DNA from 3 places in the Butyricicoccus pullicaecorum genome. Region 1 is predicted to be linked to each of the others. Evidence: a T-box and tRNA genes for the amino acid it is inferred to sense, from the RefSeq annotation. Region 1 holds a T-box; the other regions hold tRNA genes.
What was found. The T-box of region 1 lies ahead of B5F17_RS03895 (valine--tRNA ligase). A T-box ahead of a tRNA ligase gene usually reads a tRNA of that ligase, here a tRNA-Val.
Positions count from the first base shown of each region.

Region 2: it encodes a tRNA-Val, which carries the amino acid that the T-box ahead of B5F17_RS03895 (valine--tRNA ligase) is inferred to sense. The anticodon was not compared.
Region 3: it encodes a tRNA-Val, which carries the amino acid that the T-box ahead of B5F17_RS03895 (valine--tRNA ligase) is inferred to sense. The anticodon was not compared.

Region 1 is NZ_NFKK01000003.1:145,159-148,342, reverse strand. It holds gene B5F17_RS03895 (valine--tRNA ligase) at 1-1,711, opposite strand, end outside; T-box leader at 1,806-2,025, opposite strand; tRNA gene B5F17_RS03890 (tRNA-Cys) at 2,044-2,117, opposite strand; gene B5F17_RS03885 (DUF2500 domain-containing protein) at 2,200-2,550, opposite strand; T-box leader at 2,722-2,956, shown strand; gene pheS (phenylalanine--tRNA ligase subunit alpha) at 3,058-3,184, shown strand, end outside.
Region 2 is NZ_NFKK01000012.1:33,298-36,481, forward strand. It holds tRNA gene B5F17_RS10110 (tRNA-Ser) at 304-394, opposite strand; gene B5F17_RS10115 (copper homeostasis protein CutC) at 477-1,241, opposite strand; tRNA gene B5F17_RS10120 (tRNA-Ala) at 1,410-1,485, shown strand; tRNA gene B5F17_RS10125 (tRNA-Val) at 1,501-1,576, shown strand; gene B5F17_RS10130 (DUF3793 family protein) at 1,882-2,439, shown strand; gene B5F17_RS10135 (flavodoxin) at 2,486-2,914, shown strand; gene B5F17_RS10140 (DUF6734 family protein) at 3,135-3,184, opposite strand, start outside.
Region 3 is NZ_NFKK01000012.1:60,224-63,407, forward strand. It holds gene B5F17_RS10270 (class I SAM-dependent DNA methyltransferase) at 1-449, shown strand, start outside; gene hslO (Hsp33 family molecular chaperone HslO) at 454-1,335, shown strand; tRNA gene B5F17_RS10280 (tRNA-Val) at 1,413-1,488, shown strand; tRNA gene B5F17_RS10285 (tRNA-Asp) at 1,492-1,568, shown strand; tRNA gene B5F17_RS10290 (tRNA-Phe) at 1,612-1,687, shown strand; tRNA gene B5F17_RS10295 (tRNA-Gly) at 1,732-1,807, shown strand; tRNA gene B5F17_RS10300 (tRNA-Cys) at 1,811-1,884, shown strand; gene B5F17_RS10305 (sugar ABC transporter substrate-binding protein) at 2,061-3,038, shown strand.

The DNA.
Region 1 (3,184 bases):
CAACCTTTTCGGTGGAGAAACGCATATCGTTTCCGGGCGAGTTACCGGTAACCAGAGTAAAGCGCAGTGCGTCAGCGCCGTACTGTTCAATAATCTCCAGCGGGTCAATACCGTTGCCGAGCGACTTGGACATCTTGCGGCCCTGTGCGTCGCGTACCAGACCATGGATATAGACGGTCTTGAACGGCTCCTCGTGCATCTGCTCCATACCGGAGAAGATCATACGAGCAACCCAGAAGAAGATGATGTCATAACCGGTGACCAGAACCGAAGTCGGATAGAAGTAATCCAGCTCGCGGGTCTTTTCCGGCCAGCCGAGGGTCGAGAACGGCCACAGTGCAGAGGAGAACCAGGTATCCAGAACGTCCTCTTCCTGATGGATGTGCGTACCGCCGCACTTCGGGCAAACGGTAACATCTTCCTTGGCAACGGTCATTTCGCCGCAGTCCTCACAGTAGTAAGCCGGAATACGGTGACCCCACCACAGCTGACGGGAAATGCACCAGTCGTGAACATTTTCCATCCAACGCAGGTAGGTGTTTGCAAAACGACCGGGAACAAACTTGACGCGGCCATCATGAACAACGTCCATAGCGGGCTTTGCCAGCGGAGCCATCTTAACGAACCACTGTGCAGAGGTCATCGGCTCGACAGTGGTGCCGCAGCGATAGCAGGTGCCAACGTTGTGCTCGTGATCCTCGGTCTTGACGAGGTAACCGCCCTCTTCCAGATCGCGCAGAACAGCCTTGCGGCACTCGTAACGATCCAGACCCTGATACTTGCCGCCGTTTTCGTTAACCGTTGCGTCCTCGTTGAAGACCAGAATCTGCTCGAGGTTGTGACGCTGACCCATCTCAAAGTCGTTCGGGTCATGGCACGGGGTGGTCTTAACACAGCCGGTACCGAATTCCATATCTACGTAATCATCAGCGAAGATCGGAATTTCGCGGTTCATGATCGGCAGGATACAGGTCTTGCCAACCAGATGCTTGTAACGCTCGTCGTTGGGGTTGACTGCAACACCGGTATCGCCCATGAAGGTCTCAGGACGGGTAGTTGCAACAACAAGGTATTCATCGGAATCCTTGATCGGATACTTGATGTGCCACAGCTTGCCGGGCTGAGTTTCGTACTCAACCTCAGCGTCGGACAGTGCGGTTGCACAGTGCGGGCACCAGTTGATGATGCGGCTGCCCTTGTAGATCAGACCCTTTTCGTACAGGTTTACAAAGACTTCCTTAACAGCCTTAGAGCAACCCTCGTCCATGGTGAAGCGCTCGCGGCGCCAGTCACACGAAGAACCGAGCTTCTTGAGCTGAGAAATGATGCGGTTGCCATACTGGTGCTTCCAGTCCCAAACGCGCTTGAGGAACTCTTCACGACCCAGATCGTAACGGGTCTTGCCCTCGTTGACACGCAGGTTTTCTTCAACCTTGATCTGGGTTGCGATACCTGCATGGTCGGTGCCGGGCATCCAGAGTGCGGAATAGCCCTGCATACGCTTGGTACGGATCAGGATATCCTGAAGGGTCTCATCGAATGCATGACCCATGTGCAGCTGACCGGTAACGTTCGGGGGCGGGATGACGATGGTAAAGGGCTTCTTGTTCTCGTCTACCTCTGCGTTGAAGAACCCGGAATCGTTCCAGAACTGATACAGCTTGTCTTCTACGGCAGAGGGATCGTATGTCTTGGGAAGTTCGTTCGCCATTTAGATCTCTCCTTTTATGGTATTAAGATTTGATATTTTTGCAATTTCATGCCTCTGATGATAAATCAGAGAAATAAAAAACGGTTTCCGTCCCAAATAGGACGAAAACCGTAGATTTCCGTGGTACCACCTAAATTCGCAGCAGTTCTGCGCACTTTTCGCCGATAACGGGACGTCCCGGGAATATTTACTGAAATTCAATATTCCAGCTCCAAAGCGACCTTCCCTCTTCCCTGCCTGCAAACCTTGCACCAGATGGTTCGCTCTCTAAAAGACAGGCTATAAGAGGTACTCCTCTTTTTCACTGCATTTGCGATATTCACGAAAAGAAATGGAGGTACCACCCAGAATCGAACTGGGGATCAGGGAGTTGCAGTCCCACGCCTTACCGCTTGGCTATGGTACCAAATCAGTTCTTGTCTATTATATCGGCTTTGCCGGAATTTGTCAATCAAAAAATTTTCCAGCCTATGCAGGCTGGAAAACAATCAGCTCTTTCGTGTAAAGTCCAGAAAGCGAGTGCCCTGAAAGGACAGCGTGCCGCGGTCCCCTTCGGCTAACATGCCATAGTCTGAGCCGCGCAGAGAAAACTCCATTCGATCGCCGCTGTCAAATTCAAAAGTTGCGTAATAGCTGGTCGATGTATGCATGTGGTTGTCGTGATGATGGTGATGCGTTTCGGTCCGCTTGGCCACGACTCTTGCAGTCACCGATAAGCGCGGAGACTGATTGTTCGTATGCCATTGCGCGATACCTCGTACTAGCTGTACAATAAAAAGAATTAAAATAATGCCGAAAAAGATCGGAAACAATGAAAATACCAGATTAAATCCAAACAAACCGATGACACGCCTCCTTTTTCTGTATCGATTGTTATGATATAGCTACATTATAATAGATATTATGACACTGTGCAACAAAAAGAACGAAGAATCGTCAAGTGATTTTATCATTCGGGGCTTGAAAAGTCAGAAAAGCTGTGATATAGTGATAAAGTATTCTTTATATTGATAATTGCGATGAGCAGGAAAAGTAACCTGATCGAATCTTTCTCAGAGAGCGGCAGTCACCGGCTGAAAACTGCCGTGTCAGAAGTTTGGGTGAAGTTCCCCTGTGAGCTGAGACGCTGAAGATATGAAGTAGGTGTCTCCGTCTTCTTCCCACGTTACGGGAAAACGAGCGCGCAGACAGATTGTTCTGCGAAGCTAGGTGGTACCACGGAGTTATGCGGCCTTCGTCCTAGATTTACTGGGACGAAGGCTTTTTTGTTCCAATTAAATAGATGCCGCAGAATATTTTCTCACAAGCAGAAACGTATTATAAAATATTGCAAGGAGTGTTCCACTATGAAAGAACAGCTCGAAGCCATCCTCGCAGAAGCGAAGGAAGCGCTGAGCAGCGTGAAAACCGCCCGTGAGCTGGGCGACGTACGCGTAAAGTATCTGGGCAAAAAGGGTGCGCTGACCGCCATCC
Region 2 (3,184 bases), on a different contig from region 1:
GAATATCCGCAAAGATGGATAAAGGGATGAATTTGAAAATATAAGTATATAAATTCATTATCAGAAGAAAGGAAAACTTCGTCAATTCGCATTCTGACCGCGAACATTTGTACCAAACCTGATTTGAAAACATAGAAACAAAAGAATTCGACAAAATATGACACAATTTGAGTTTATGGAAACATTCACCATACAAAGTACAGGGTGGAAAATATTTTCGAAATACAGTATTTTAGTGGTAGATAACTAGAAAAGTGAGGGAGAAAACAAAAAAAGAACCATCCGTTTGGATGGTTCTTTGGGTGGCGGAGAAGGTGGGATTCGAACCCACGTGACGTTTTACCGCCAACTCGATTTCGAGTCGAGCTCGTTATGACCACTTCGATACTTCTCCATATTCCATTGGGCTGTCGTTAACAGCTTATTTATTCTATCACGGAATTGTGTATTTGACAAGCCCTTTTGGAAAAAATTTTTTAACCTGCGAAATAGGTATCGAGTACCTGGCGTGCCTGTGCAATGGCCTGAGCATCGGTGCGCCAGATTTCAAATTCACTGATTCCGGGCAGTCCCATGGGGACACCTTCGCGGCGGTAGGTCATTTGGCTGTCTAGCGTGCGCTTACCCGACATGTGGAAGGCGTGTGCGCCGGTCACAGGCAGCAGATCACCGATCACCGCTGCGTTGACACCCGCACCAATTAGAATTTCTACAGTGTCTCCAGCACGGTGCACCAGTTCGGTTAGCAGCGGAGCGCCCTGCACACAGCTGGCCGCCTGTCCCGAGGTCAAGATGGTGTTCACGCCGAGCTTTTTGGCTGTTTTCAGAGCGGTAAACGGGTCGCGGCAGACATCAAATGCGCGATGCAGGGTGATTTTGCAGTCGGGATTTTGCGCCCGTGCAGCCTCGATTAAACGTGCCATACTATCGCGATCTAGTGCGCCGTTCGGGGTCAGCATGCCGATGACGACCGCACGTGCACCATGGGCTGCAAACCAAGAGACTTGCTGCTCCATGAGCATAAATTCTTCGTCAGTATACAGAAAATCACCGAAACGCGGGCGGATCAGGACATGGATGGGAAGGGTGCAGCACTCCTGTACGCGGGAGAACAGGAAGGGATCGGGAGTTGTACCGCCAATAATCAGATTACCGCACAGTTCAAAGCGGGTGGCGCCGCCTGCCTGCGCCGCGCGAGCGGATTCGACCGAATCCACGCAGGCTTCTAATACAAATTTCATTGTGTTCCTCATTTCCGGCACAAGCCGTATTCTTATCTAATAGTATATCGTGGTACCTTATAAAATGCAATCGGAACGCACTCGCGCAGAGGTCGACTTCTTAGAATGGAAAATAAAAGTTTTTGTTGACAACGGGCAGGGCAGCCTGTATAATAAAATCACTGTCATGGGGGCGTAGCTCAGCTGGGAGAGCGTTTGAATGGCATTCAAGAGGTCATGGGTTCGATCCCCACCGTCTCCACCACCAAGTGCGTAGCGTGGACATTTAGCTCAGCTGGTAGAGCATCCGCTTGACGTGCGGAAGGTCATGGGTTCGAGCCCCTTAGTGTCCACCATAGAAAATAAATCCGAATCTGTATCGATTCGGATTTATTTTTTTGTTTCAACCTGTGAACTGTATACAGGAGGGAATAGGGATAGAAATACCGGCATAAAAAATTTTTTGAGAAAAGGGTTGACAGATGGGTTAGTCTATGCTAACATATGTCCAGAGGTTAGCCAAGACTAACATCTAAAGGATTCACCCCCTTTCTCAAATTCTCGAATCGTTCCCCGCCGGACGGTGCCCGCAGCACCGTCCGTGTGGCGGAAGAGCTAGACAGGTGGGTTAGTCTAAACCAACAAATTGGGAGGACGCACGATGTACTCTTTTGATCTTCTGCTTGCCGAGCACGGTGCGCCCGTGCTGGCAGGAATTAAAACTGCAAACCTGATCACCTGCCGCAGAGCATGGTATCCCGATTTACCCGAACTTTTGAAAACCTATCAGGCGGTCTTTCACGATCGCGGCGTGCGCTTTCGCATTCTGTGCGCCTGCGATTACCGCTTTCTGCTTTTGATCTACCGTCCGGAACGACTGCTGAACGATCTGGCTTCCCAGGAAGCGCGTGCACTGCTTATGCAGAACGGTTACCCGATGGAAGAGGGACTGGATGCACTGCTGGAGCATCTGAGCGAGCGCATTATGACAAATCGCGAGTTTCCGCATGAGATCGGCCTGTTTTTGGGCTATCCGGTTGAGGATGTGCGCGGATTTATCGAGCAGCGCGGAAAAGACTGCAAGCTGAGTGGGTATTGGAAGGTATATGGTGACGAGCAGGCGGCAAGACGCCTCTTTCACCAGTTCGACCGCTGCCGGGATACGGCACGCGGCTACATAGAGCGCGGAATGACAATCTTAGAACTTTTCGCGGCATAATCCAATTCAAATTACACCATTTACACTGCAAAGGAGAACGATTATCATGAGTCAGATCGCTGTGATTTACTGGAGCCAGACCGGCAACACCGAACAGATGGCGAATGCAATCTGCGAGGGCATCAAGAGCGCAGGCGGCGAAGCGGTACTGCTGCACGTAGCAGACACCAGCGCGCAGGAAGCTGCGAAGTATGGCCGCATGGCATTGGGCTGCCCGGCGATGGGTGCCGAGGTTCTGGAAGAAGCTGAGTTTGACCCGTTCTTCACCGAACTCGAAGGCAATCTTGGCGGCAAGCGCGTCGCGCTGTTCGGCTCCTATGGTTGGGGCGACGGCCAGTGGATGCGCGACTGGGTCAAGCGTGCCGATGACGCAGGTGCACTGCTGATTGGCGATGGCCTGATGGCGCACGAAACCCCGGACGATGATGCACTGGCAGCATGCCGTGCACTGGGCGAGTCGCTGGTCAAGGCGTAAGCCAACCCATTTCTTTTGGGAACTCCCGTTTACGGATTCCACATAAAACTTCTCATCTCGATTCCGGAAGGCCGGCTGTCCACACACCGGTCGGTCTTCCAATCCTCCACTTGTAACACACACGGAAAAAGCAGCTGGTCTGTGGCACGGAAACGCAGACCGGAACAACAAAAGCCGTCAGCATGATGCTGACGGCTTTTGTCATCATTATTTAAATTATTTAAAGTAAGGGAACATCAAAATAAGGTGCAAGGGCAGGGACTTGCTGTA
Region 3 (3,184 bases), on a different contig from region 1:
GCACGATACAGGCCGTTTTGTGCTGCCTGGACAGCGTAAACTATGTGACAGATCCGTCCGTCCTGCGTGAAGCGTTTCGACGCGTCTCGCTGTTTTTGGAGCCGGACGGCGTTTTTGTGTTTGATGTGAATACCAAGCGCAAGTTTGACCGCATGAACGGACAGTGCTATGTGCGCGACGACGAGGACGTATACTGCGCCTGGCAGGTAGACTTTGACGGTGCACTGTGCACCTATGATTTTGATATCTTCGAGCGCATCGGTGAGAAAAACCGATGGGAGCGCATGGAAGAGAGCCATCTGGAGCGATACTATGCACCGGAGGAGCTGTGCGCACTGCTGGAAGAGAGCGGCTTTGACCGGATCGAACTGCATCCTGAATTGTCGTTTGGAGAGTTAGACGGCAGTGAGGATCGTATTTTTATCATTGCAAGAAAGAGGAAAGCATAATATTATGGATCGAAGAATTCGTGCGATCACCGCAGACGCAGCCATTCAGATCACGGCCGTCGAGACGACGGGCATGGTCGAGCGGGCGCGTAATATTCATAAGACCCTGCCGCTTGCGACGGCAGCGCTGGGTCGAACCCTGACCATTACCTCGATTATGGGCAGTCAGCTCAAGGTAGACGACGGCTCGGTCACCGTGCAGGTGCGCGGCGACGGCCCGCTGGGCACGATTGTGTGCGTGTCGGACAGCGAGGGTTACGCACGCGGCTATCTGCAGAACCCGGCAGTCGATCTGCCGCTGCGTGCAGATGGCAAGCTGAATGTCGGTGCAGGTGTGGGCTATGGTCAGCTCATGGTCATTAAGGATATTGGACTGAAAGAGCCGGTCAGCGGCATGGTCAATCTGGTTAACGGCGAGATCGCTGAGGATGTGACCCGCTATTTCGCCGAGAGCGAGCAGATTCCGTCCGCGTGTGCGCTGGGCGTGCTGGTCAATACTGACCAGAGCGTGCGGCAGGCAGGCGGTTATCTGGTACAGCTCATGCCCGGTGCGCGTGATACCGACATCGACCAGCTGGAGCGCAACATCCAGAAGGCCGGTGCTATGACCACCATGCTCGATCATGGCATGACGCTCGAGGAGATCGTGGGCGCTGTTCTCGAGGGCTTTACCGTGCAGTTCCTTGATGAGGCCGAGATCGGCTACCGCTGCAATTGCAGTGAGTCCAAGGTCACCCGTGCGCTCATCAGCCTGGGCCAGCAGGAGCTCTGCGATATGGCCGACGAGGAGAAGCCTGCCGAGATCACCTGCCAATTCTGCGATAAAGTGTACTCTTTTTCGCCCGAAGAGCTACGTAAACTCGCAGTAAATGCCAAGAAAAAATAAATTTAAAAAATTTAGAAAAATGTGTTGACATCAGCGGTGGTTTTAGATATAATAATAACCGTCGCTGATGACACCACGGAAGTTTAGCTCAGCTGGGAGAGCATCTGCCTTACAAGCAGAGGGTCACAGGTTCGAGCCCTGTAACTTCCACCACTTGGCCCGGTAGCTCAGTTGGTTAGAGCGCTAGCCTGTCACGCTAGAGGTCGTGGGTTCGAGCCCCATCCGGGTCGCCACTTTCTCTTCTCCCAGAGAAAGCGGCCAACAGTAACTGAAGATGCCTCTGTAGCTCAGTCGGTAGAGCAGGGGACTGAAAATCCCCGTGTCGGTGGTTCGATTCCGCCCGGAGGCACCACTTACTTTCTTTTGAAAAAGAAAGTAAGTGAAAAAACTTAATATGCGGATGTAGCTCATCTGGTAGAGCGCCACCTTGCCAAGGTGGAGGTAGCGAGTTCGAGCCTCGTCATCCGCTCCATCTGGTACCATAGCCAAGCGGTAAGGCGTGGGACTGCAACTCCCTGATCCCCAGTTCGATTCTGGGTGGTACCTCCAGTAAAAGACCTCATGGATTCCATGAGGTCTTTTCTGTTTTTGCATAAAGAAAGCATTTCCTCCAACTGCATCATAAATTACCACATACTATCTTAAAATTCGACCATTCCTGTGGTATACTATATAGCATAGACACAGCGTACGCCGTGTCGGCTTTACCGATAGGGGGAGTTTGCGTGATCAAAAGAATATTCGCCGCACTGCTGTGCGCAATGGCTGCGGCGTGTCTGTCGGGCTGCGCGGAGCAAACACCGCCGCCTGAAGAACATACAGGAACGCGCATTGCGCTTTCTATGGCGTCGAGAGATCAGTTTCTGGTTACTGTAGAGACTTCTGTGCTCGAATATGCGACGCAAAAGCAGATTGACTGCACGGTGTGGGATGCCGGAAACGACTATGTCGTGCAGATGCAGCACGTCAAGGATGCCAGAGAGCAGGGTTATGATGCGCTGATCGTCAACGAGGTCTCACCGAGCCTGACTCGTGGTATCCTGCGCGAAGCGGGCGATATGCCGGTCGTGTTCGTCAACCGTGAGCCGGAAATGAGTGCGCTGACCGTAGGAAAGAACGCTTATGTCGGTTCGGACGACAGCGAGCCCGGACGATATCAGGCTGCATGGCTCAATGACTATGCCGAAGAGAAGGGACTCGAGCACCTGAACATCGTCTATCTGACTGGTATTGAGGGTCAGGCCTCTACGATGGCACGCCGGGAGAGCCTGATGGATCATCTCAAGGTAGACCATGACTTTGTGTATGACTCTACGGCACAGTTTGACCGTGCCAAGGCGCAGGTACAGGTCGGCATGCTCATTGAAGCCGGAAGATCGTTTGACGCGATTGTCGCACAGAATGACGAAATGGCGATTGGCGCTGCCATGGCAATGCAGGCAGCGGGCAAAGAGCTGTGTCCGATTCTGGGCATTGACGGCACGATTGCGGGCTGTCAGGGCATCCGGGACGGTATGCTGTCCTTCACCGTGCGTCAGCCGGGTGATGAACAGGGCAGAGCAGCGGTTGATGCCGCACTGGCACTCATTGCCGGAGAGAGCCTGGATACGGTGTCCGGTGTGACGCTGGGAGAGGATGAGCTGTCTCTGATGATTCCGTACGAACCGGTCGATGCCGAAAACGTCGAGGAATATATTTCTTAACACCAATCTTGCCGGATTGTGGATACACAGTCCGGCTTTTTATGCGTCATATATAAATCCGAGCGAGGTTGTTTATATTTTCGATGGGATTGACGCGGGTATCTGGACAATGCCCCCGGACGCATTATAATGGAGAACGAAATAAC